DNA from 3 places in the Streptomyces sp. NPDC048192 genome. Region 1 is predicted to be linked to each of the others. Evidence: riboswitches for the same ligand, from Rfam matches in the RefSeq annotation. Region 1 holds a riboswitch; each other region holds the start of a gene.
What was found. Region 1 has a riboswitch for cobalamin ahead of ACGFZN_RS05885 (cobalamin biosynthesis protein). Riboswitches for the same ligand answer to the same signal wherever they lie in the genome.
Positions count from the first base shown of each region.

Region 2: it holds a riboswitch for cobalamin, as region 1 does, so the genes downstream of both, ACGFZN_RS14140 (ribonucleoside-diphosphate reductase subunit alpha) here and ACGFZN_RS05885 (cobalamin biosynthesis protein) in region 1, are expected to answer to the same signal.
Region 3: it holds a riboswitch for cobalamin, as region 1 does, so the genes downstream of both, ACGFZN_RS00100 (CbtB-domain containing protein) here and ACGFZN_RS05885 (cobalamin biosynthesis protein) in region 1, are expected to answer to the same signal.

Region 1 is NZ_JBIDAL010000003.1:53,556-61,040, forward strand. It holds gene ACGFZN_RS05860 (alpha/beta hydrolase) at 1-199, opposite strand, end outside; gene ACGFZN_RS05865 (class II aldolase/adducin family protein) at 321-983, opposite strand; gene ACGFZN_RS05870 (lysozyme) at 1,761-2,516, shown strand; gene ACGFZN_RS05875 (anion permease) at 2,670-3,914, shown strand; gene ACGFZN_RS05880 (hypothetical protein) at 3,949-4,176, shown strand; cobalamin riboswitch at 4,314-4,454, shown strand; gene ACGFZN_RS05885 (cobalamin biosynthesis protein) at 4,558-5,502, shown strand; gene ACGFZN_RS05890 (cobyric acid synthase) at 5,499-7,010, shown strand; gene cobN (cobaltochelatase subunit CobN) at 7,007-7,485, shown strand, end outside.
Region 2 is NZ_JBIDAL010000006.1:164,839-172,323, forward strand. It holds gene ACGFZN_RS14120 (GntR family transcriptional regulator) at 1-432, shown strand, start outside; gene ACGFZN_RS14125 (DUF3311 domain-containing protein) at 587-868, shown strand; gene mctP (monocarboxylate uptake permease MctP) at 865-2,493, shown strand; gene ACGFZN_RS14135 (GNAT family N-acetyltransferase) at 2,566-3,072, shown strand; cobalamin riboswitch at 3,118-3,250, shown strand; gene ACGFZN_RS14140 (ribonucleoside-diphosphate reductase subunit alpha) at 3,375-5,750, shown strand; gene ACGFZN_RS14145 (ribonucleotide-diphosphate reductase subunit beta) at 5,819-6,775, shown strand; gene ACGFZN_RS14150 (hypothetical protein) at 6,797-7,012, opposite strand; gene ACGFZN_RS14155 (GlxA family transcriptional regulator) at 7,106-7,485, shown strand, end outside.
Region 3 is NZ_JBIDAL010000001.1:23,616-31,100, reverse strand. It holds gene ACGFZN_RS00120 (MarR family winged helix-turn-helix transcriptional regulator) at 1-331, shown strand, start outside; gene ACGFZN_RS00115 (SpoIIE family protein phosphatase) at 579-2,648, opposite strand; gene ACGFZN_RS00110 (histidine phosphatase family protein) at 3,167-3,751, shown strand; gene ACGFZN_RS00105 (CbtA family protein) at 3,846-4,598, opposite strand; gene ACGFZN_RS00100 (CbtB-domain containing protein) at 4,620-4,841, opposite strand; cobalamin riboswitch at 4,877-5,017, opposite strand; gene ACGFZN_RS00095 (sensor histidine kinase) at 5,089-6,297, opposite strand; gene ACGFZN_RS00090 (cation acetate symporter) at 6,541-7,485, opposite strand, start outside.

The sequences.
Region 1 (7,485 bases):
GCAGCGAGGCCAGGTCCCGGGTGAGGGTGATCTGGCCGGCGGCGGTGCCGTGCACGGTGAGGCGGGGCTCGGTGGGCAGCGGGCGCCCGGCGGGCGCCTTCAGGGCGGCGCCGCTGGCGAGGCGGCCGGCGGCGACGGACGCCACGGCCATGCCGGCGGCCACGGCCGTGGTGAGGGCGGTCGCTTTGACGGGGCGCACGCGTCCAGTGTCCCGGCGGTTGCCGTCACCGGCCAGTGGAAGGGCGGGGGCGGGTGAGGAGCGCCGGCGACGGGTGAGGCGGTCGACGAGGCGTCGGAGCGGGGTGCTGTGCGGCAAGGTGTCACCTCCGTTGGCCGTACCCCCTCAACCGTTCCCCGGTCTCGGCGAGTTGTGCCTCCGTCAGCAGGGACGGGGTCAGTCCGGGCACCGAGGACGCCGTCAGCCACAGGCGGCACATCCACTCCAGCTGGGCGGTGCGGTCGTAGGCCTGGTCGAGAGTGTCGCCGTAGGTGAGCGTGCCGTGGTTCTGCAGCAGGCAGCCGGAGCGGCCGGCCAGCGCGTGCAGCACGTTCTCGGCCAGTTCGTCGGTGCCGTACGTGGCGTAGGGGGCGACGCGGACGGGGCCGCCGAGGGCCGCGGCCATGTAGTGGACCAGGGGCAGCTCGGGCACGAGCGTGGAGACCGCCGTCGCGTGCACGGCGTGGGTGTGGACGACCGCGCGGGCGTCGGTGGTGCGGTACACGGCGAGATGCATGGGCAGCTCGCTGGTCGGCACCAGGGCGCCGAGCACCTGGCGGCCGGTGAGGTCGACGCCGGTGATGTCGTCCGGGGTCAGCCGGTCGTACGGCACTCCGGAGGGGGTGACCAGCACCAGGTCGCCCACGCGCGCGGAGACGTTGCCGGAGGTGCCCACCACCAGCCCGTCGGCCACGCTCCGCCGCGCCGTCACGACCAGCTCCGCCCAGATCCGCCCGTGCTCCGCGTCCCACCGCTGCTCAGCCATGCGGCGATCCTGCCAGGCGGGGAGCCCGCGGGAGGAGCACGGAGGTGTTTTTCCGACCGCGAACACGGCCCGGCCGTGAGTACGGCCCGGCGGTGGCGCAGGCCCACCGCGAGCAGCGCCGCCCCGCCGATAGCGCCGGCCCACCGCGAGCAGGGCCCGACCGATGGCGCCCGCCCACCGCGAGCACAGCGGACGGCGCCCGCCCACCGCGAGCAGGGCCCCGCCAATGGCACTCGCCCACCGCAAGCACCGCCCGCCGGTGGCACCCGCACACCGAAAGCACGCCCCCACCGATCGCGCCCGCCCGCCCAAGCACCGCCCCGACCGCGAGCTCGGCCCGACCGATGGCACCCGCCCACCGCGAGCACGGCCCCGCCGACGGCGCCGGCCCACCGCGAGCCCCCCCCCACCGATGGCAGCCGCCCACCGCAAGCCCCCCACCGCCAGCACTGCCCCGCCGACGGCACCCGCCCGCCGCAAGCACAACCCCGCCGACGGCGCCCACCCACCGCGAGCACGGCCCCGCCGATGGCGCCCACCCACCGCGAGCACGCCTCCACCGATACCTCCCGCGCGACCCCGCCCCGCCCGCCGCACCCCTGCCCCGCCCCACCCCCGCAAGGAGCCCTCCGCTTCCGGTCGCGGATCCGCACCCCCGATCGGGCGAAATCGGGCTGAATCGCCGTGAATTGCCGCCGTTTCGGGTGATCGGCAGGCCTTCAATGGTCCCTCTTTGCCCGCCGGACGACCCGTCCGTCCGCAGACCCGGGGAGACACATGGCCCGTGAACGCACCCTGCTCCGTCGCCGCGCCGGTGTTCTCGCGGCGGCCCTGGCGGCGCTCGCCCTCGCGGGCACCGCGTCCGCCGCCGCCGGACCTCCGGCCCTGGTCTCGGGACTGCAACGGGGGCACGACGTCTCGTCGCACCAGAGGGACGTCGACTGGCAGGGCGCCCGGTCCGCGGGCGCGCGGTTCGTCTACGTCAAGGCGACCGAGTCCACGAACTACGCCAACCCCTACTTCTCCGGGCAGTACGGCGGCGCGGCCCGCGCGGGCCTGTACCGGGGCGCGTACCACTTCGCGCTGCCGGACAGGTCCTCCGGCGCCCGGCAGGCCGCCTACTTCGTGCGGCACGGCGGCGACTGGTCGGCGGACGGCCGCACCCTGCCGCCGGCGCTGGACATCGAGTACAACCCCTACAACAAGAAGCACCGGTGCTACGGGATGGGCTGGAAGCGGATGGTCCGCTGGATCCGGTCGTTCAGCGACGAGGTCAAGCGGGAGACCGGCCGCCGCCCGGTGATCTACACGACCGCCCAGTGGTGGCGGCAGTGCACCGGCGACAGCCACGCGTTCTCGAAGAACCACGCCCTGTGGATCGCCCGGCACAGCGCCTCGGAGCCGGGCAGGCTGCCGGGCGGGTGGCGGTACTGGACCTTCTGGCAGTTCGCGACCAAGGGCCGGCTGCCGGGTGACCAGAATCTCTTCAACGGGTCCACGAGCCGGCTGAAGATCCTCGCGCGGGGCCGGTAGCCAAGGGGCGCCTGGGCCGCCGAGGCCGGGCGAGGGAAAACGGAATCCACACCCTCCTCTTTTGACACCCCCATGCCCGCCTCAGTTCATCTTCCGTTCACCCAGGTTGCCTACGTTCGTCCAGCCAACGACCTCGAACGATTGCCTGGGTAAATGGAAAGCTTCTCGCTGATCCTCGCGATAGTGGTGGTGACCGCTCTCGCGTTCGATTTCACGAACGGTTTCCACGACACCGCGAACGCGATGGCCACCACCATCTCCACAGGCGCCCTGAAGCCCAAGATCGCGGTGGCCATGTCCGCCGCCCTCAATCTGGTGGGCGCCTTCCTCTCCGTGGAGGTCGCGAACACGATCTCCAAGGGTCTCGTCGACGAGACCGGCATCCGTCCCGAGGTCATCTTCGCCGCCCTGGTCGGCGCGATCCTCTGGAACCTCGTGACCTGGCTGGTGGGCCTGCCCTCCAGTTCCTCGCACGCCCTGATGGGCGGTCTGATCGGCGCCGCCGTCGCCTCCGCCGGCTTCGGCGCCGTGCACGGTGACGTCCTGGTCACCAAGGTGCTGCTGCCCGCGGTCGCCGCACCGGTCGTGGCCGGCGTCGCCTCGATGGTGGCCACCCGGTTCTCCTACGGCATCGGTGGCAAGGCCGAGGGCGAGGCCACCCGCAAGGGCTACCGCGCCGGCCAGATCGCCTCCGCCGGCCTGGTCTCCCTCGCCCACGGCACCAACGACGCCCAGAAGACGATGGGCGTCATCACCCTCGCGCTGATCGCGGGCGGCGCCATCGCCCCGGGCTCGAACCCTCCCACCTGGGTCATCCTCTCCGCCGGCCTGGCCATCGCGCTCGGCACCTACATCGGCGGCTGGCGGATCATCCGCACCATGGGCACGGGCCTGACCGAGCTGGAGCCGCGCCAGGGCTTCGCCGCGCAGACCAGCGCCGCCACCGCCATCCTCGCCTCCTCCCACCTGGGCTTCTCGCTGTCCACCACGCACGTCGTCTCCGGCTCGGTCATGGGCGCGGGCCTCGGCCGCAAGGGCGGGGTGGTCCGCTGGTCCACCGCGACCCGCATGGCCGTCGCCTGGGTGCTCACCCTGCCGGCCGCCGCGCTGGTCGGCGCGGGCGCCGAGACCGTCACGGACCTCGGCGACTGGGGCACCGCGGTGGTCGCCGTCTTCCTCGTCGCCGCGAGCGCCGGCATCTGGAAGCTCTCCCGCCGCGAGGTCGTCGACCACACCAACGTCGTGGACCCGGAGCCGGCCGGTGTGGTGACCACCGCCATCGCCGCCGTGACCCCGCCGCCGGTGGGCACGATCGGCGAGGACCTGACGGCCACCATCCCGGCCCCGGCCGCCGCCGAGCCCACGCCCGAGGCCGTCCCGCCGGCCGCCACCGTCTGACCCCGGCCACACCGGTACCCAAGGAAGCAACCCCATGAAGATCGACTGGTCGGCCCTCGGCTCCGTCTTCGGCGTCAGCCTCGCGTTCACGGTGGGCCTGGTGGCCCTGTTCACCCTCGGCGTCAACGGTCTGGCGCGTCGCGAGAAGGCCGCGGCCCAGGGTGGCTCCGCCGCCCTCGCGGTCACCGGCGCCTACGTCTGCTTCGCCGCGTGCGCGGCGGCGGTGGCGTACGGCATCGTCCTCATCGTCTCCAAGTCCTGACCGCGCGCTTCGCTGGAAGCACCGGCCGCCTGGGCTCCCCTCGTGTCGTGAGGGGGGCCCTTTTGCGTGCGCCCCGGCGCAGCCGCGGTGTGGGGATCGGCACACTCTCCCCGCGCAGGTCAACGGCAAGTTGACGGCCGTTCCGGGCGCGTGGTGGACTGCCCAGGCCATGTACGGCGGCAAGAGAGGAAGCCGGTGCGAATCCGGCGCGGTCCCGCCACTGTCACCGGGGAAGAACCCGGGAGCCAGGAACTCTCACCGCCGAATCTCGTCGAACCAGGGCGCGGACACCCTGAGTGAGGACATCGATCGCCATGCCCGGCTGCCGAAGGACAAGGACCGCCAGCAGGCCCGCTCTTCACCCAGCGGCCGGCTGAGCCGATGGGTGCCGATCGCACGTACGCGTACGGCGCCGCCGCCGGCCTTCTCGGAGACCTGCTCCTCGGCGATCCGCGCCGGGGGCACCCGGTCGCCGTGTTCGGGCGCGCGGCCGCTGCCGTGGACCGCGCGTTGTGGCACGACCACCGAGGCTGGGGCGCCCTGCACACCACCCTGTGCGCCGGTGGCGCCGTCGCACTCGGCGCGCTGGCCGCACGCGTCGTACGCCGCTCCCCCGCCGCCTCCGTCGCGCTGACCGCCGCCGCCACCTGGGCGGTCGTCGGCGGCACCTCGCTCGCCCGCGAGGCCCGCGTGATCGGCCGCGCGCTGGAGTCCGGGGACGTCGAGGCGGCGCGGGCGCGGCTGCCGCATCTGTGCGGGCGGGACCCGCAGGCGCTGGACGCCGACGGGATCGCCCGGGCCGTGGTGGAGTCCGTCGCCGAGAACACCTCCGACGCCGTCGTGGGCGCCCTGGTGTGGGGGGCCGTGGCCGGGGTGCCGGGGCTGCTGGGCTTCCGGGCCGTCAACACCCTGGACGCGATGGTGGGTCACAGGTCCTTGCGCTACCGGCGCTACGGCTGGGCCTCCGCCCGCCTGGACGACGTGGCCGGCTGGCCGGGGGCGCGGCTGACCGCCGTCCTCGCCGCCGTCGCCGGCCCCGACCCGCGCGGCGCCCTGCGCGCCTGGAAGGCCGACGCGGCCCGGCACCCGAGCCCCAACGCGGGCCCGGTGGAAGCGTCGTTCGCGGGTGCCCTCGGCGTCCGGCTGGGCGGAACCCTCTCCTACGGCGGCCGGGTCGAGCACCGCCCGGTCCTCAACGGGGCCGCCGGACGCGCCGTCCAGGTCACCGACATCGACCGGGCCGTACGGCTCTCGCGCCGCGTCGGCCTGCTCGCGCTCGGCGTCACCCTCGCCGCGCGCCGACTCGTGAAGGGACACACCGCATGACAGGGGGCGGGCTGCTGGTCGCCGGGACCACCTCCGACGCCGGCAAGAGCGTCGTGACGGCCGGGATCTGCCGGTGGCTGGTGCGTCAGGGCGTGAAGGTGGCGCCGTTCAAGGCGCAGAACATGTCGCTCAACTCCTTCGTGACCCGCGAGGGCGCGGAGATCGGCCGGGCGCAGGCCATGCAGGCCCAGGCCTGCCGGATCGAGCCGACCGCGCTGATGAACCCGGTGCTGCTCAAGCCGGGCGGCGAGCAGAGCAGCCAGGTGGTGCTGCTGGGCAGGCCGGTGGGCGAGCTGAGCGCGCGCGGCTACCACGGCGGGCGCCAACAGCGGCTGCTCGGCACGGTGCTGGACTGCCTCGCCGAGTTGCGGGGCACGTATGACGCGGTGATCTGTGAGGGGGCGGGCAGCCCGGCCGAGATCAACCTGCGCCGGACCGACATCGTGAACATGGGGATCGCGCGGAACGCGCGGCTGCCCGTGCTGGTGGTCGGCGACATCGACCGCGGCGGCGTCTTCGCCTCCTTCTTCGGGACCGTGGCCCTGCTGTCGCGGGAGGACCAGGAGCTGGTCGCCGGGTTCCTGGTGAACAAGTTCCGGGGGGACGTCTCCCTGCTGGAGCCCGGGTTGGAGATGCTGTACGGCCTCACCGGGCGGCGTACGTACGGTGTGCTGCCCTTCCGGCACGGGCTCGGCATCGACGAGGAGGACGGACTGCGGGTGTCCCTGCGGGGCACGGTCAGGGAGTCCGCGGTCACTCCCCCGGTCGGCGAGGACGTGCTGCGCGTCGCCGTGTGCGCGATCCCGCTGATGTCCAACTTCACGGACGTGGACGCGCTGGCCGCCGAACCGGGCGTCGTGGTGCGGTTCGTGGACCGCCCGGAGGAACTGGCCGACGCCGACCTCGTGGTGATCCCGGGGACCCGGGGCACGGTACGGGCGCTGCGGTGGCTGCGGGAGCGGGGGCTCGCGGAAGCGCTCGTCAGAAGGGCCGCGGAAGGACGCCCGGTCCTCGGCGTCTGCGGCGGCTTCCAGATCCTCGGCGAGCACATCGAGGACGAGGTCGAGTCGCGGGCCGGCGCGGTCGACGGGCTCGGCGTGCTGCCCGTGCGGGTGCGGTTCGCCCGCGAGAAGACCCTGACCCGGCCGTCCGGCGAGGCCCTCGGCGAGCGGGTGGAGGGGTACGAGATCCACCACGGCGTGGCGACCGTGGAGGCGGGCGAACCCTTCCTGGACGGCTGCCGGGTCGGCCAGACCTGGGGCACGCACTGGCACGGCTCGCTGGAGTCGGACGGCTTCCGGCGGGCCTTCCTTCGCGAGGTGGCCACCGCCGCGGGCCGCCGCTTCGTGCCCGCACCGGACACCTCGTTCGCCGCGCTGCGCGAGGAGCAGCTCGACCGGCTCGGCGACCTGATCGAACAGCACGCGGACACGGACGCGCTGTGGCGGCTCATCGAGTCCGGCGCGCCGCAAGGACTGCCTTTCATCCCACCGGGAGCGCCTGCATGAGCACAGTGTTGTTGTTGTCGACCGCCGACACGGATCTGCTGGCGGCCCGGGCGTCCGGCGCGGACTACCGCATCGGCAACCCGACCCGGGTGGACGTCGAGCGGGAGCTGCCGGCGCTGCTCGACGGCGCCGACCTCGCCGTCGTACGGCTGCTGGGCGGCAAGCGCGCCTGGGAGGAGGGGCTGGCCGCGCTGAAGGCGTCCGGGGTCCCGACGGTGCTGCTGGGCGGCGAGGCCGTGCCGGACGCCGAGCTGATGGCGGAGTCGTCGGTGCCGGCCGGGGTCGTCGCGGAGGCGCTGAAGTACCTGGTCGAGGGCGGTCCCGCGAATCTGCTGGAGCTGTCCCGGTTCCTGTCGGACACCGTGCTGCTGACCGGTGAGGGCTTCGAGGAGCCGCGGAAGATGCCGGAGTACGGCGTCCACGGCGCGTACGAGGTCCACGCCGGCCGTCCGACCGTGGGCGTGCTCTTCTACCG
Region 2 (7,485 bases), on a different contig from region 1:
CAGCTGCTGGACGTCGGCTACATCACCGCCGACGACCGGCTCGCCGGGCTGCTCGACATCGCCGCCGGCGGACGGGTGCTGCGCATCGAGCGGCTGCGCATGGCCAACGGCGAGCCGATGGCCATCGAGACCACGCACCTGAGCGCCAAGCGCTTTCCGGCCCTGCGCCGCTCCCTGGTGAAGTACACCTCCCTCTACACGGCGCTGGCCGAAGTCTACGACGTCCATCTCGCGGAGGCCGAGGAGACCATCGAGACCTCGCTGGCCACCCCGCGCGAGGCCGGCCTGCTCGGCACCGACGTGGGCCTGCCGATGCTGATGCTCTCCCGCCACTCCCTGGACCGCGAGGGCAAGCCGGTGGAGTGGGTGCGGTCCGTGTACCGGGGTGACCGCTACAAGTTCGTGGCGCGGCTGAAGCGGCCCGCCGAGTGAGACGCGTGATGTGAGGCCCGCGGAGTGGGGCGCGCGGGCCTTCGCTGAATCGATATACCGATATGTGAACGAGGTCTTCCGCTGGCGGGACACCGTCACCTAGATTGCCTGCGCATTACATCAGGTGATCAGCGAGGGGACGGAGAGCCGTGCCATGTCCAGCAGTCCTGAAGTGAGACCTCCGCTTGTGACGCCGGTCCGGGTGATCATCGGCCTGTGCCTCGTCGCGCCCTTCGTGGCGATGCTGTGGGTCGGCTCCTACGCCAAGACGGACCCCGCCTTCATCGGGATCCCGTTCTTCTACTGGTACCAGATGGCCTGGGTGCTGATCTCCACCGCGCTCACCATGACCGCGTACAAGCTGTGGCAGCACGACCAGCGCTCCCGCGCAGCGCAGGGCTCCTCCGCCGCCGCGACGGGCGGTGAGGCGAAGTGAAGACCGGTGTCAACGGCGTCGCGCTCGGCGTCTTCATCTTCTTCTTCCTGGCCGTCACGGTCATAGGCTTCCTCGCCGCTCGCTGGCGCAGGGCCGAGAACGAGCACACGCTGGACGAATGGGGCCTGGGCGGACGGTCGTTCGGCACCTGGATCACCTGGTTCCTGCTCGGCGGCGACCTGTACACGGCGTACACCTTCGTCGCCGTGCCGGCGGCGATCTACGCGGCGGGCGCGTCCGGCTTCTTCGCGGTGCCGTACACGATCCTGGTGTACCCGCTGATCTTCACGTTCCTGCCGCGCCTGTGGTCGGTCAGCCACCGCCACGGCTACGTCACCACCTCCGACTTCGTCCGGGGCCGCTTCGGCTCCAAGGGGCTGTCGCTCGCCGTGGCGCTGACCGGCATCCTGGCGACGATGCCGTACATCGCGCTGCAACTCGTGGGCATCCAGGCGGTGCTGGACGTGATGGGCGTGGGCGGCGGCGACAACACGAACTGGTTCGTGAAGGACCTCCCGCTGCTGATCGCCTTCGGTGTGCTGGCCGCGTACACCTACTCGTCGGGCCTGCGGGCCCCGGCCCTCATCGCGTTCGTGAAGGACGCGCTGATCTACATCGTCATCGCGGTGGCGATCATCTACATCCCGATCAAGCTGGGCGGCTTCGACGACGTCTTCGCCAAGGCGGGGCACGCGTTCAGCCAGGTCAACCCGGCGACGGGCAAGCCGCGCGGCGCGCTCGCGCCTCCGGAGGCCGGCCAGTGGACCTACGCGACGCTGGCGCTCGGCTCGGCCCTGGCCCTGTTCATGTACCCGCACTCGATCACCGCGACGCTCTCCTCCAGGAGCCGTGAGGTGATCCGCCGCAACACCACGATCCTGCCGCTGTACTCCCTGATGCTCGGCCTGCTGGCCCTGCTGGGCTTCATGGCGATCGCGGCCGGGGTGAAGGTCACCAACGGGCAGCTGGCGATCCCGCAGCTGTTCGAGGACATGTTCCCGGACTGGTTCGCGGGCGTGGCCTTCGCGGCGATCGGCATCGGCGCGCTGGTGCCGGCGGCGATCATGTCGATCGCGGCGGCGAACCTGTTCACCCGCAACATCTACAAGGACTTCATCAAGCCGGACGCCACGCCGAAGCAGGAGGCGCAGGTCTCCAAGGTCGTCTCGCTGCTGGTGAAGGTGGGCGCGCTGGTCTTCGTCCTCACCATGGACAAGACGGTCGCGATCAACTTCCAGCTGCTGGGCGGCATCTGGATCCTGCAGACCTTCCCCGCGCTGGTCGGCGGTCTGTTCACCCGCTGGTTCCACCGCTGGGCGCTGCTCGCCGGCTGGGCGGTCGGCATGGTGTACGGCACGCTCGCCGCGTACGGGGTCGCCTCCCCGACCCAGAAGCACTTCGGCGGCTCGGCCAAGGAGATCCCGGGCATCGGCGAGATCGGCTACATCGGCCTGACCGCGTTCGTCCTCAACGTCGTGGTCACCGTGGTCCTCACCGTCGTCCTCAGGGCCGTGAAGGCCCCCGAGGGCGTGGACGAGACCAGCCCGGACGACTACACGGCGGACGCCGGCGACCCGGGAGTCCAGGTGGAGCTGCCGCCCGCCACCGCGGGCGCCGGTCACTGACCGACCGCCGTACCAGGGGCCGCCGGACATTCCGGCGGCCCCTCGTCGTACCCTTCCGGCACACTCGGTGCCATGGACATCGTGATCCGGCGGGCCACGCCCGGCGAGTACGACGCCCTGGGCGAGATCACCGCCCGGGCCTATCTCCACGACGGTCTCCTGGACTTCGGCGAGAGCGACGCCTACCTCGGTGAACTGCGAGACGTGGCACGGCGCGCGGCAGCAGCCGAGGTTCTCGCGGCGGTGCGCGACGGCACCCTCCTCGGCGGGGTCACCTTCGTGCCCTGCCCCGGTCCGATGGCCGACATCGCCCGCCCGGGCGAGGCCGAGATACGGATGCTCGCCGTCGCCGCGGCCGCCCGCGGCCAGGGGGCGGGCGAGGCCCTCGTGCGGGCCTGCGTCGACCGCGCACGCGCCGCCGGGGGCTGCCGGGCCGTGGTCCTGTCCACCCAGCGCACCATGCGCGCCGCCCACCGCATCTACGAACGCCTGGGTTTCGTCCGTACTCCCGAGCGGGACTGGAAGCCCCTGCCGGAGCTGGCCGACATCACCCTGCTCACCTATGAGTTGACACTGTGACACCGCCCCGACACAACATCTGGGGGTGACGCGACAGCCCGGCACTACATGTATGCTCATGCTCGCTGTCGCCGCAGGGGAATCCGGTGCGAATCCGGAACTGTCCCGCAACGGTGTACTTGTGCGCGTCTGCGCCCAGGAGTCAGTCCGAGGACCTGCCGGCAGCGCACCCGGCCGTCCGGTCCGGGTGCCCCCAGACGTCCGGGCCTCGTGGAATGGGCCGGTGGACGCGACGCCGTGTGCGCTCGTGGCTGCCCCCTGCCCTCGCGAAGGCCCCCGTGCCGAGCGAGGGAGAGCCCCACGTGACCATCGCGCCAGCAGATCCGGCTTCGGACAGCGGCATCCCGGCCGCCGTGGAGACCGACGGTCCCGGCGCCGCGCTGCTGCGGACCCTGACCGAGCTGACCGCCGACCTCCCCGACGCCGACCCCGGCCGGGTCGCCGCCGCCGCGCTGCGCGGCCGGTCGGCCCGCGCCGACGAGGCGGAGCTGCGCGAGCTGGCCACGGAGGCCGCCGCCGGGCTGATCTCCGAGGACCCCGCCTACTCCCGGCTGGCCGCCCGGCTGCTGACCCGCTCCATCCGCGCCGAGGCCGCCTCGCAGGGCGTGACGTCCTTCACCGAGTCGGTGGCCGTCGGGCACCGCGAGGGCCTCATCGCCGACCGGACCGCCGCGTTCGTGCGGCTGCACGCCGAGCGGCTCGACGCGCTGGTCGACCGCGCGGCCGACGACCGCTTCGGTTACTTCGGGCTGCGGACCCTGCACAGCCGCTACCTGCTGCGGCACCCGATCACCCGCAAGGTCGTCGAGACGCCCCAGTACTTCATGCTGCGGGTCGCCGCCGGCCTCGCCGAGGACGACACCGCCCGCTCGGTGGACGAAGTCGCCGCGCTCTACGGGCTCATGAGCCGCCTCGACTACCTCCCCTCCTCCCCCACGCTCTTCAACTCCGGCACGCGGCACCCGCAGATGTCCTCCTGCTACCTCCTGGACTCCCCCAAGGACGAGCTGGACTCCATCTACGACCGCTACCACCAGGTGGCCCGGCTCTCCAAGCACGCCGGCGGCATCGGCCTGTCCTACTCCCGCATCCGCGGCCGCGGTTCGCTGATCCGCGGCACCAACGGGCACTCCAACGGCATCGTCCCGTTCCTGAAGACGCTGGACGCCTCGGTGGCGGCGGTGAACCAGGGCGGCCGGCGCAAGGGCGCCGCAGCGGTCTACCTGGAGACCTGGCACTCCGACATCGAGGAGTTCCTGGAGCTGCGCGACAACACCGGCGAGGACGCCCGCCGTACGCACAACCTGAACCTCGCGCACTGGGTGCCGGACGAGTTCATGCGCCGGGTGCAGGACGACGCGCAGTGGTCGCTGTTCTCCCCCTCCGACGTGCCGGAGCTGGTGGACCTGTGGGGCGAGGAGTTCGACGCCGCCTACCGCAAGGCCGAGCAGGCGGGCCTGGCGAAGAAGACCCTGCCCGCCCGTGAGCTGTACGGCCGGATGATGCGCACCCTCGCGCAGACCGGCAACGGCTGGATGACCTTCAAGGACGCCGCCAACCGCACCGCCAACCAGACGGCCCTGCCGGGGCACGTGATCCACTCCTCCAACCTCTGCACGGAGATCCTGGAGGTCACGGACGACGGCGAGACGGCCGTGTGCAACCTGGGCTCGGTGAACCTCGGCGCCTTCGTCGACACGGAGGCCGGCGACATCGACTGGGCGCGGCTGGACGACACCGTCCGCACCGCCGTCACCTTCCTCGACCGCGTGGTCGACATCAACTTCTACCCGACCGAGCAGGCGGGCCGCTCGAACGCCAAGTGGCGTCCCGTCGGCCTCGGCGCGATGGGGCTGCAGGACGTCTTCTTCAAGCTGCGCCTGCCCTTCGACGCGCCGGAGGCCAGGGCGCTGTCCACGCGGATCGCCGAGCGGATCATGCTCGCCGCGTACGAGGCCTCCGCCGACCTGGCCGAGCGCAACGGCCCGCTGCCGGCCTGGGAGAAGACCCGAACGGCCCGGGGCGTGCTGCACCCCGACCACTACGGCGTGGAGCTGACCTGGCCCGAGCGCTGGGCGGCGCTGCGCGAGCGGATCGCGGCGGTCGGCATGCGCAACTCCCTGCTGCTCGCCATCGCGCCCACCGCCACCATCGCCTCCATCGCGGGCGTGTACGAGTGCATCGAGCCGCAGGTGTCGAACCTGTTCAAGCGCGAGACGCTGTCGGGCGAGTTCCTCCAGGTCAACTCCTATCTGGTGCAGGACCTGAAGAAGCTCGGCGTGTGGGACGCGCGCACCCGTGAGGCGCTGCGCGAGGCGAACGGCTCGGTGCAGGACTTCGTCTGGATCCCCGAGGACGTACGGCGGCTGTACCGCACGGCGTGGGAGATCCCGCAGCGCGGTCTGATCGACATGGCCGCGGCCCGCACCCCGTTCCTGGACCAGGCGCAGTCCCTGAACCTCTTCCTGGAGACGCCGACCATCGGCAAGCTCTCCTCGATGTACGCGTACGCCTGGAAGTCGGGCCTGAAGACGACGTACTACCTGCGCTCGCGCCCGGCGACCCGGATCGCCCGCGCCGCCCAGGCGCAGAAGACCATCCCCGTGCAGCAGGTCGCCGACCCCGACGCGGTCGCCTGCTCCCTTGAGAACCCCGAGTCCTGCGAGGCCTGCCAGTGACGACCCCTCCGACCGCCACCCGTAACGCGAGCCTGCTCGACCCGGGCTTCGAACTCACCCTGCGCCCCATGCGCTACCCCGACTTCTACGAGCGCTACCGGGACGCGATCAAGAACACCTGGACCGTGGAGGAGGTCGACCTCCACTCGGACGTCGCCGACCTCGCGAAGCTGACCCCCGAGGAGCAGCACCTCATCGGCCGGCTGGTCGCGTTCTTCGCGACGGGCGACTCGATCGTCGCCAACAACCTGGTGCTGACGCTCTACAAGCACATCAACTCCCCCGAGGCGCGGCTGTACCTGTCGAGGCAGCTCTTCGAGGAGGCCGTGCACGTCCAGTTCTATCTGACGCTGCTCGACACCTACCTGCCGGACCCGGAGGACCGGGCGGCGGCCTTCGCGGCGGTGGAGAACATCCCCTCCATCCGCGAGAAGGCCGGGTTCTGCTTCAAGTGGATCAACGAGGTCGAGAAGATCGAGCGGCTGGAGACCAGGGCCGACCGCCGCCGCTTCCTGCTCAACCTCATCTGCTTCGCCGCGTGCATCGAGGGGCTGTTCTTCTACGGCGCGTTCGCGTACGTCTACTGGTTCCGCAGCCGGGGCCTGCTGCACGGCCTCGCCACCGGCACCAACTGGGTGTTCCGCGACGAGACCATGCACATGAGCTTCGCCTTCGACGTGGTCGACACCGTCCGCAAGGAGGAGCCGGACCTGTTCGACGACGCGCTCGGGCAGCAGGTCACCGGCATGCTCGAGGAGGCCGTCGAGGCCGAGCTGCAGTTCGCGCGCGACCTGTGCGGCGACGGCCTGCCGGGCATGAACACCGAGTCGATGCGGCAGTACCTGGAGTGCGTCGCCGACCAGCGGCTCACCCGGCTGGGCTTCGCCCCGGTGTACGGCTCGGAGAACCCGTTCTCCTTCATGGAGTTGCAGGGTGTCCAGGAGCTGACGAACTTCTTCGAGCGCCGCCCGTCGGCGTACCAGGTCGCGGTCGAGGGCACCGTGGACCTGGACGAGGACTTCTGACCGGCGGTGACCTGACGTCTTTCAGACGGGGCGGGCCGCGCCATGGCGCCGGTGCGGCCGGTGCGGCCGGGCCGGCTCCGCGGGGCTCTGCGCCACCTCCTCTCGCTGTGCCCTCCTGATCTGGCGGTCGATGATCGCGTCGTGGACGACGCCGATCAGCGCCGGCAGGACCAGGAGGCCCAGGATCCCGATCACGGCGATCATTCCGAGCAGTCCTTCTGCTTGTGTCCCGTTCATGGACACCACTGTCGCTCCGGACAGTCCTTACCGGGAGTGGCAGGACTGCCGTATGCCCTCGATTTACTGCCACCGGCGAGGCACACTGGCCGCATGCTGCAGAACGTGGTGGCCGTGCTGCTGGACGGCGTGAACCCCTTCGAGATGGCCGTCGTCTGCGAGGTCTTCGGCATCGACCGCAGCGACGACGGCCTGCCGGTGTACGACTTCGCGGTCGCCTCGGCCGAGGGCCCGGTGCTGCGCTGCAACGCCGGGTTCTCCCTGACGGTGGAGCACGGCCTGGAGCGGCTGGAGTCGGCCGACCTGATCGCGGTGCCGGCCGGGTCCCGCTACGACTCCCGGGAGTTTCCGCCCGAGCTGCTCGACGCCCTGCGCCGCGGGGTGGACCGGGGCGCCCGGGTGCTCAGCGTCTGCTCGGGCGTCTTCGTGCTTGCCGCCGCCGGGCTGCTGGACGGCCGGCGCTGCGCGGTGCA
Region 3 (7,485 bases), on a different contig from region 1:
CGACGGCATCAACCTGCGCACGCTCGCCGAGAGCCTCGCCTCGACCCCGCCGTCCACGAGCCGGTTGTGCGACCGGCTCGTCGCCGCGGGGTTCGTCGAGCGGGCGGTGAGCGCGGAGGACCGGCGCGAGGTGCGGCTGCACCTCAGCGGCCCGGGCCGCGCCTTCCTCGCCGACCTGCGCGCCCGCCGGGAGCGGGAGCTGCGGAAGGTGCTGGCGGATATGCCCGCTGGCAAGCGGATCGCGCTGCTGGAGGGGCTCGAGGCGTTCTGCGCCACAGCGGCGACGCAGATACACGAGGACTCCACGGATCCCAGCAGCCAGACCGCCTGAGCCGCCAGGGGCGGCGCCTGCGTCACCGCCGCCTTTCGGCGACGACGACCAGCGCACGGAGTGGTCTCCGCCCACCGGAGCATTCCAGGTCCTTCCCCGCGCACGTCCGACACGGTTACTTTGTTGCCTCATGGCTATTGTTGTCAAACGGCAACAGTCCGTCTGACAGCCCTTACCTGGATGCGGTTACCCCGTAACGGCGCGATGTGCAGATGTTGTGCCGAAAGTCTCGGCAGCAGCCGGCCGCTCAGTCGAGGGCACGGGCGACGAGCAGGGCGACGTCGTCCTCGCCGCCGGGCGGGCGCAGCGCCGCAAGGAGCCGGTCGCAGGTGTCCTCGACGTCGTGGCCGCGGGTCGTGGTGAGGGTGTCGAGGAGCGTGTCCAGGCGGGCGTCGATGGGCTCGCTGCGGGTCTCGACCAGGCCGTCGGTGTAGAGGACCAGTTCGTCGCCGGGGCGGAAGGGGATGGTGGCCGCCTCGAAGGGCACCCCGCCGACGCCGAGCGGCGCGCCGGTGGGCAGGTCGAGCAGCCGCGCCGCCCGGCCGCGCCGGATCAGCGCGGGGGGCAGATGGCCGGCGAGGCAGATCTCGCAGGTGCCCCGGTGGGGGTCGTGGACGCAGTAGATGCAGGTGGTGATGGTCTGCTCGATGACCTCGGTGAGGTGGTCCAGGTGGTGGAGGGCCTCGGCGGGGGCGAGCGAGAGTTCGGCGAACGCCCGCGCGGCGCTGCGCAGTTGGCCCATGGTGGCGGCGGCCTTGATGCCGCTGCCCATGACGTCCCCGACGACCAGGGCGGTGCGGTCGCCCTCCAGCGGGATGGCGTCGTACCAGTCGCCCCCGATCTCGCTCGTGGCGCCGGCCGGCTGGTAGCGGCAGGCGACCTCCAGGCCGGGCAGGCCCGACGGGGGCTCGGGGAGCAGGCTGCGCTGGAGGGTGAGGGCCGCGTCGCGCTGGGCCTGGTATCCGCGGGCGTTGTCGATGCAGACCGCGGCGCGGGCGGCCAGCTCGCAGGCGAGGAAGGCGTCGGCGGCGTCGAAGGGGACGGGGTTGCCGATGCGGGTGAGGTCGAGGGCGCCCAGGACCTCGCCCCGGGCCAGCAGCGGTACGGCCAGGTAGGAGTGGACGCCGGCCGCGTCCATGAGGGAGGCGGCCTCGCCGTGCCGGGCGATGCGGCCCAGATCCTCTCGGGTGGTGTGCGGCACCAGGACGGGACGGCGGGTGCGCACGCACCGGGTGATCAGCCGGTCGCCGCTGTAGCTGGCGAGTCCCCCGGGCGGGTCCGCGGCCCGGACGGCCTCGGTGGGGTGGGCCGCGCTCACGGCGAGGGCGCGGAAGACAGCCGGCCCGTCGTGTGCGGCGGCCCGGCCGTCGAGCGCGCTGTCGAGGACGTCCACGGCCGCCACGTCGGCCAGCCCCGGTACGACGACGTCGGCGAGTTCGCGCGCCGTGGTCTCCACGTCCAGTGTCGTGCCCACGGCGGTGGAGGCCCTGGCGATCAGGGACAGCCGTTCCCGGGCCCGGGCCGCCTCGGCGGCGGCTCGGTGGCGTTCGGTGACGTCGATGACGGCATAGGCGAGGCCGAGGACCCGACCGCCGGAGTCCTCCAGCCGGTAGTAGGACACGGACCAGGCGTGATCGTGGTCCGGGTCGGAAGGAGGACGGCAGACGATGTGCCGGTCCACGACCGACTCGCCGGTCTCCAGGACATGGCGCAGACGTCCCTCGGGGTCGGTGTCCAGGTAGGTGAGGATCTCGCCGACCGGGCGGCCCAGGCGCTCGGCGGCGGACTGACCGGTGATCCGTTCGAGCGCGGGGTTCACGGCCAGGTACCGCAGGTCCGGGTCCAGGATGGCCAGCCCCACGGGGGACTGGGACACCAGGCACATGGCGAGGGCGGCATCGCGCTCGACGCGCTCCACCGCGCGCTGGTCCGCGGCGAGGCCGAGGGCGTAGACGTCACCGAGGTCGTCCAGCAGCCGCATGTTGCGGAACTCCACCATGCGGGTGCTGCCGTCCTTGTGCCGGATCGGGAAGGCCCCGGCCCAGTCGGCGCCCGTCCCCATGACCTCGGCGAACAGCTTGACCACTTCGTCGCGGTGCTGCTCGTGGATCATGAGCTGGGCCGCGTACTGCCCCAGCGCCTGCTCGGCGGTGTAGCCGAAGAGGTCCTCGGCGTTCGGGCTCCAGAAGACCACCTGCCCCTTGGGGTTCAGGACCACCGCGGCGACGCTGAGCAGATCCAGCAGGCCACTGGGCGGCGCGGCGGAACCCGCCGCCGACCGGTCGTGGCCTGCCCGGGACGGTTCGGTCGCGCCCATGCCTCGGCTTCCTTCCCGCCCGGCCCCTCGGCTCGCGCCGCACGGGCCGGCGTTCTGGTCTCATCCCTCGTCTCTCCTCCATCGTCGGCCCAGGCCGGGCAGCACACATCTGGACCGGCCACGGGACACCGGCGACGGACCTCGGTCACGGTGTGCAGGACGCCGGTGGGCGGCGCGTACGAGGACGTGCCAGGCGTGCCGGGTGTGCCGGGAGGGCTTGAGCTGATGGATGTGTCAGGTGTGCCGGATGTGCCGGAGTCCCCCGATGTCCGGCCCCGGCGCGCCGACGTGATCACCGCCCGGCCGCTGCGGGCACGGCGACCGCCGGCACCGACGCCGAGGTGCAGGGACGGCCCCCGCGGGCACCGACCGGACCGGGCCCCGAATGCTAGGGTCGCGACCGCGCGGCACGGGACGAGGCGGCCTGCGCGGTCCGACCGCTCGCTCCTCCGCCAGTCAACACAACCAGCCTGGCACCGGAGCCGGCGTTCCGTCATGACGACAGCAGGAGCCACCACTTGACCAGCCGAGTCCTCCTGGTCTCCCCCGCGATGAGCGTGTCCGCGCGGCAGGCGCGTTTCGACGACGACGGCCCGCTCGACGACGCCGGTGCGGCACGGGCCCGCGCGGCGGCGGGGTCGCTGCCCTCCGCGGCGCGTGTCCTGGTCTCCCCCGGCGTGCGCTGCCGGGAGACGGCCGCGGCGCTGGGCCTCGCCGGCGTGCCCGCACCGGAGTTGGCGGGGCTCGACGTGGGGCGCTGGCGCGGCCGGACCCTGGAGGAGGTGGGGGCCGCCGAGCCGGACGCGGTGGGCCGCTGGCTCACCGACCCCGAGGGCGCGCCGCACGGCGGTGAGTCCGTGCGCGATCTGTGCGGGCGCGTCGGGCGCCTGCTGGCCGACGCGCGGGCCCTGGACGGCCGTACGGTCGCCGTGGTCGAGCCCGAGGTGGTGCGGGCGGCTGTCGTGGGCGCGCTGGGGCTGCCCCTTTCCGTCTTCTGGCGCCTCGACGTACCGCCGTTGACGGTCACCGAACTCAGCGGGCGGGCCGGGCGCTGGAATCTGCGTCTGGGGCGTCCGCTCCCCACGCCGCAGGAGACCGGATAACCGGGCCGGGCGGGGCAGGGGCCTGGTGGCGTGCGGCCGTGGCACGGCGAAGGCCCCTCGGGCGGTGCCGAGGGGCCCTGGGCGACCGGAGGGGTCAGTGTGCGGCCGGAACCGCGTGCCCGCTCGTGGCCTTCGCCGGCCTCGGGTTCAGCAGCCGGTCGGCCAACTCACCGAAGGCGAGGCCGAATCCGGCCCACAGTGCGGTCTGGATCGCCAGTGCCGAGAGCCGGAACCGCCACAGCAGGGTGGCGGGGAAGTCGTTCGGCACCTCGTTGACGGCGGGCAGGAACTGGTAGGCCAGGCCGATCAGGACGGTGAACGCGGCCACCGCCACCACGGTCGCCCACCAGGTGCCCAGGCTCGGCGCGAGCCGCTTGCCCAGGATGGTGGCGGCGACCGCCAGCAGGACGCCGAGCAGCATCATCAGGAAGTACAGGGCGGTCCGCTTGCCGATGGTGCCGGCGTCGCCCACCGACGGCGGGTTGGCCGGATACTTCAGGAACGGCGCCACGTACACGGCGAGCAGTGCGCACCCCGACAGCAGCAGTGCCGTGGCCCGCGGGCCGAAGCGGCCCACCCGTCCGAGGGCGAAGCAGAAGGCGAGCGCGGCGATGCCGCCGAAGGCGACGCCGTAGACGAGGACGCCGGTGGCGAGGCCCGCCGTGGACTGCAGGGAGCGGGACACGGTCGCCGTCTCGTGCTCGTGCGTGTGGGCGTGCTCGAAGCTGATCGCCTTGTCGACGTTCGGCTCACCGAGGACGTACGCCACGACCAGGGCGAGCACGCCGGCCGCGAGGCCGGCGAGCATGCCCCGTACGAGCAGGTTCCGTACGGTTGCGGAGTTCATGGGTGTGCGGTGTCCCCGGCGTCAGTGGCAGGGGAAACCGAGCAGGTGACGGGCGTCGTGCACCCACTCGTGGACGTCCGTGCCGTTGAACACGGAGGTGGCGCCCTGCTCGGCGCCGACGAAGTAGAGCAGGATCAGCATGAGGACGCCGAAGAAGACCGCCCAGGGAGCTATCGCCCTCAGCGGCAGCTTGGCGGGAACGACGGGGGTGGTGGCTGTCGGCTGGGCGACGGTCTGCGCCATGGCAGGACCTCCTCTGGGAGTTCGCGTCCCATCTCGGTGGTGCACAGGACGACGGCCACGGGTCTGACTCACGGGTCCCTCACGGGAGTTCCGCATACAGTGGCGCGACCGTGCCGGATTCCCACCGGCTTCCGTTCCGCCGTCGTCGATATCGGACCGACCGTACCGCGTGACAGGCGCATGGCCAAGACCGCCTCCCGGTACGTGATCTTCCTCTCCCGCCGGGTGGGGCGGGCGGGACAGGCTGCTACCCCTGTGCGGAGCGTGCCTGGATGCCGGGGCGGAACTTCGGGACGCGGAGGGTGATCTTCGTGCCCGCGCCGACGCCCGTCTCGATGACCAGGCCGTGGTCGTCGCCGTAGACCTCGCGCAGCCGGCCGTCGACGTTGCTCAGGCCGATGCCGGTGGCCGGTCCGGCGGTGCCGCGCAGGATGGCGCGCAGGCGTTCCGGTTCCATGCCGACGCCGTCGTCCTCGACGACGACGCGGGCCTCGGTGCCCTCGTCCTCGGCGATGATCGTCACGCTCAGCCGCTCCACGGGTCCCTCCAGGCCGTGCTTGAGGGCGTTCTCGACCAGGGGCTGCAGGCAGAGGAAGGGCAGCGTGACGGGAAGCACCTCGGGGGCGATGCGCAGGGTCACCTTCAGGCGGCGGCCGAAGCGGGCGCGGGCGAGTTCCAGGTACTGCTCGATGGAGCGCAGTTCCTCGGCGAGGGTGGTGAAGTCGCCTTCGCGCCGGAAGGAGTAGCGGGTGAAGTCGGCGAACTCCTGCAGGAGTTCGCGGGCGCGCTGGGGGTCGGTGCGCACGAAGGACGCGATGCTGGCGAGGGAGTTGTAGATGAAGTGCGGGGAGATCTGCGCGCGCAGGGCCCGCACCTCGGCCTCGTGGGCGCGGGCGCGGAGCCCGTCGAGACCGGCGAGTTCCAGGCCGACGGAGAGCCGGCGGGCCGCTTCCTCGCCGGCGCGCACCAGAGCGGTGGACTCCTCGGCGGCGAACACGGCGAGGGCGCCCTGCTGCCGCTCACCGCCGTCCGGGTCGTCGGCGGTGAGCGGCAGCAGGGCGCCCCAGCGCACGGGGCAGCGGGGGTCGTCGCAGGACAGCGGGAAGGTACGGGCGCGGGGCGGGCGGGCGAGCAGCGCCGTCACCTCCGCGCGATGGTGGTCGCCGGCGCCGTCCCAGGCGAGCACGGAGGCGTCGTCGGTGAGGGCGAGGGCGGGGGTGCCGAGCAGCGGGCGCAGCCTGCGGGCGGACTTGCGGGCGGTGTCGGGGGTGAGCCCGGCGCGCAGGGGCGCCGCGGCGAGCGCCGCGCCGTGCAGGCCGTGGGCCAGGGCGCGGGCTCCCTCGCCGTCGGCGGAGTGCTCCTGCTGCCGGCGCGCCGCACCGTGCCCGAGCGCGGCCCCGAGCACGAACAGCGCGAGCCCGGCCAGCACGAGCGCGGCGGTGCCGAGGACGGTCATGACCTGGGCGGGATGGGGCCGGCGGAGCGGGCGCGGGCGCCGGGTGCGCAGCGACCGCGCCGACCCACCGCGGCACGGGCCCGACGGCCGCACTCCCCCGGCCGCCGGTGCACCGGAGCCGTGAACGGCATGCCTCCGCGGCGCAGTTGGTCCTCATGGTGGCTCCGGTCCGGCAGGGCGCGGCCGGTGGCCGGGGCCAGGGAGCGGTGGGCGGTGCGGGTGGGTGGCACGGGGGCTCCTCGGTCAGGGCGTCGCCGGTCCGGGGCGGGCGGGGGGCGGGCGTTCGGGGAGGTGGAGGCGGGACATGGTCGCGGCGGTGCCGGGCGGTACGCGGTCGCGGGTGGCCAGGGAGGTCAGGATCATCGCGGCGAAGCCCGCGGGGACCGACCACACCGCGGGCCAGGCGAGCAGCGTGTGCAGCCAGCCCGAGCGCGCGCCGCCGGCGATCGTGGCCGTCACGGCGGTGAACGCCGAACCCCCGCCGAGGAGCAGCCCGGCGATCGCGCCCGGCGGGGTCAGGCCGCGCCACCAGATGCCGAGGACGAGCAGCGGGCAGAAGGAGGATGCCGAGACGGCGAAGGCCAGGCCGACCGCGTCCGCGACGGGCAGGTCGCTGACCACGGCCGCGGCGGCGGTCGGCACCGCGATGGCGGGCAGCGTGGCGAGCCGGAAGTGGCGGACGCCGAGGGTGGGCAGGACGTCCTGGGCGAGGACGCCCGCCACCGACATGGTGAGCCCGGAGGCCGTGGAGAGGAACGCGGCGCAGGCGCCGCCGGCGACGAGCGCGCCGAGCAGGTCCCCGGCGACACCACCGAGCAGCCGCTGCGGCAGGACGAGGACCGCGGCGTCGGTGTCGCCGGTCAGGAGCAGGTCGGGGGCGTACAGGCGGCCGAGCATGCCGTACAGGGGGATGAGCAGGTAGAACGCGCCGAGCAGGGCGAGCACGCTGACGGTGGTGCGGCGGGCGGCGCGGCCGTCGGGGTTGGTGTAGAAGCGGACGACGACGTGCGGCAGCCCCATGGTGCCGAGGAAGGTGGCGAGGATCAGCCCGTAGGTGGCGTACAGGCTGTGCTGTCCGCGGTCCGAGGACAGCGGTCTGGCCCAGCTGGACGGCGCGGCCCGGCCGGGGCCGGCGTCGGGCAGGGGGACGCCGGCGCCGGCCGGGAAGCGCAGGGCCGTGCCCGCTGC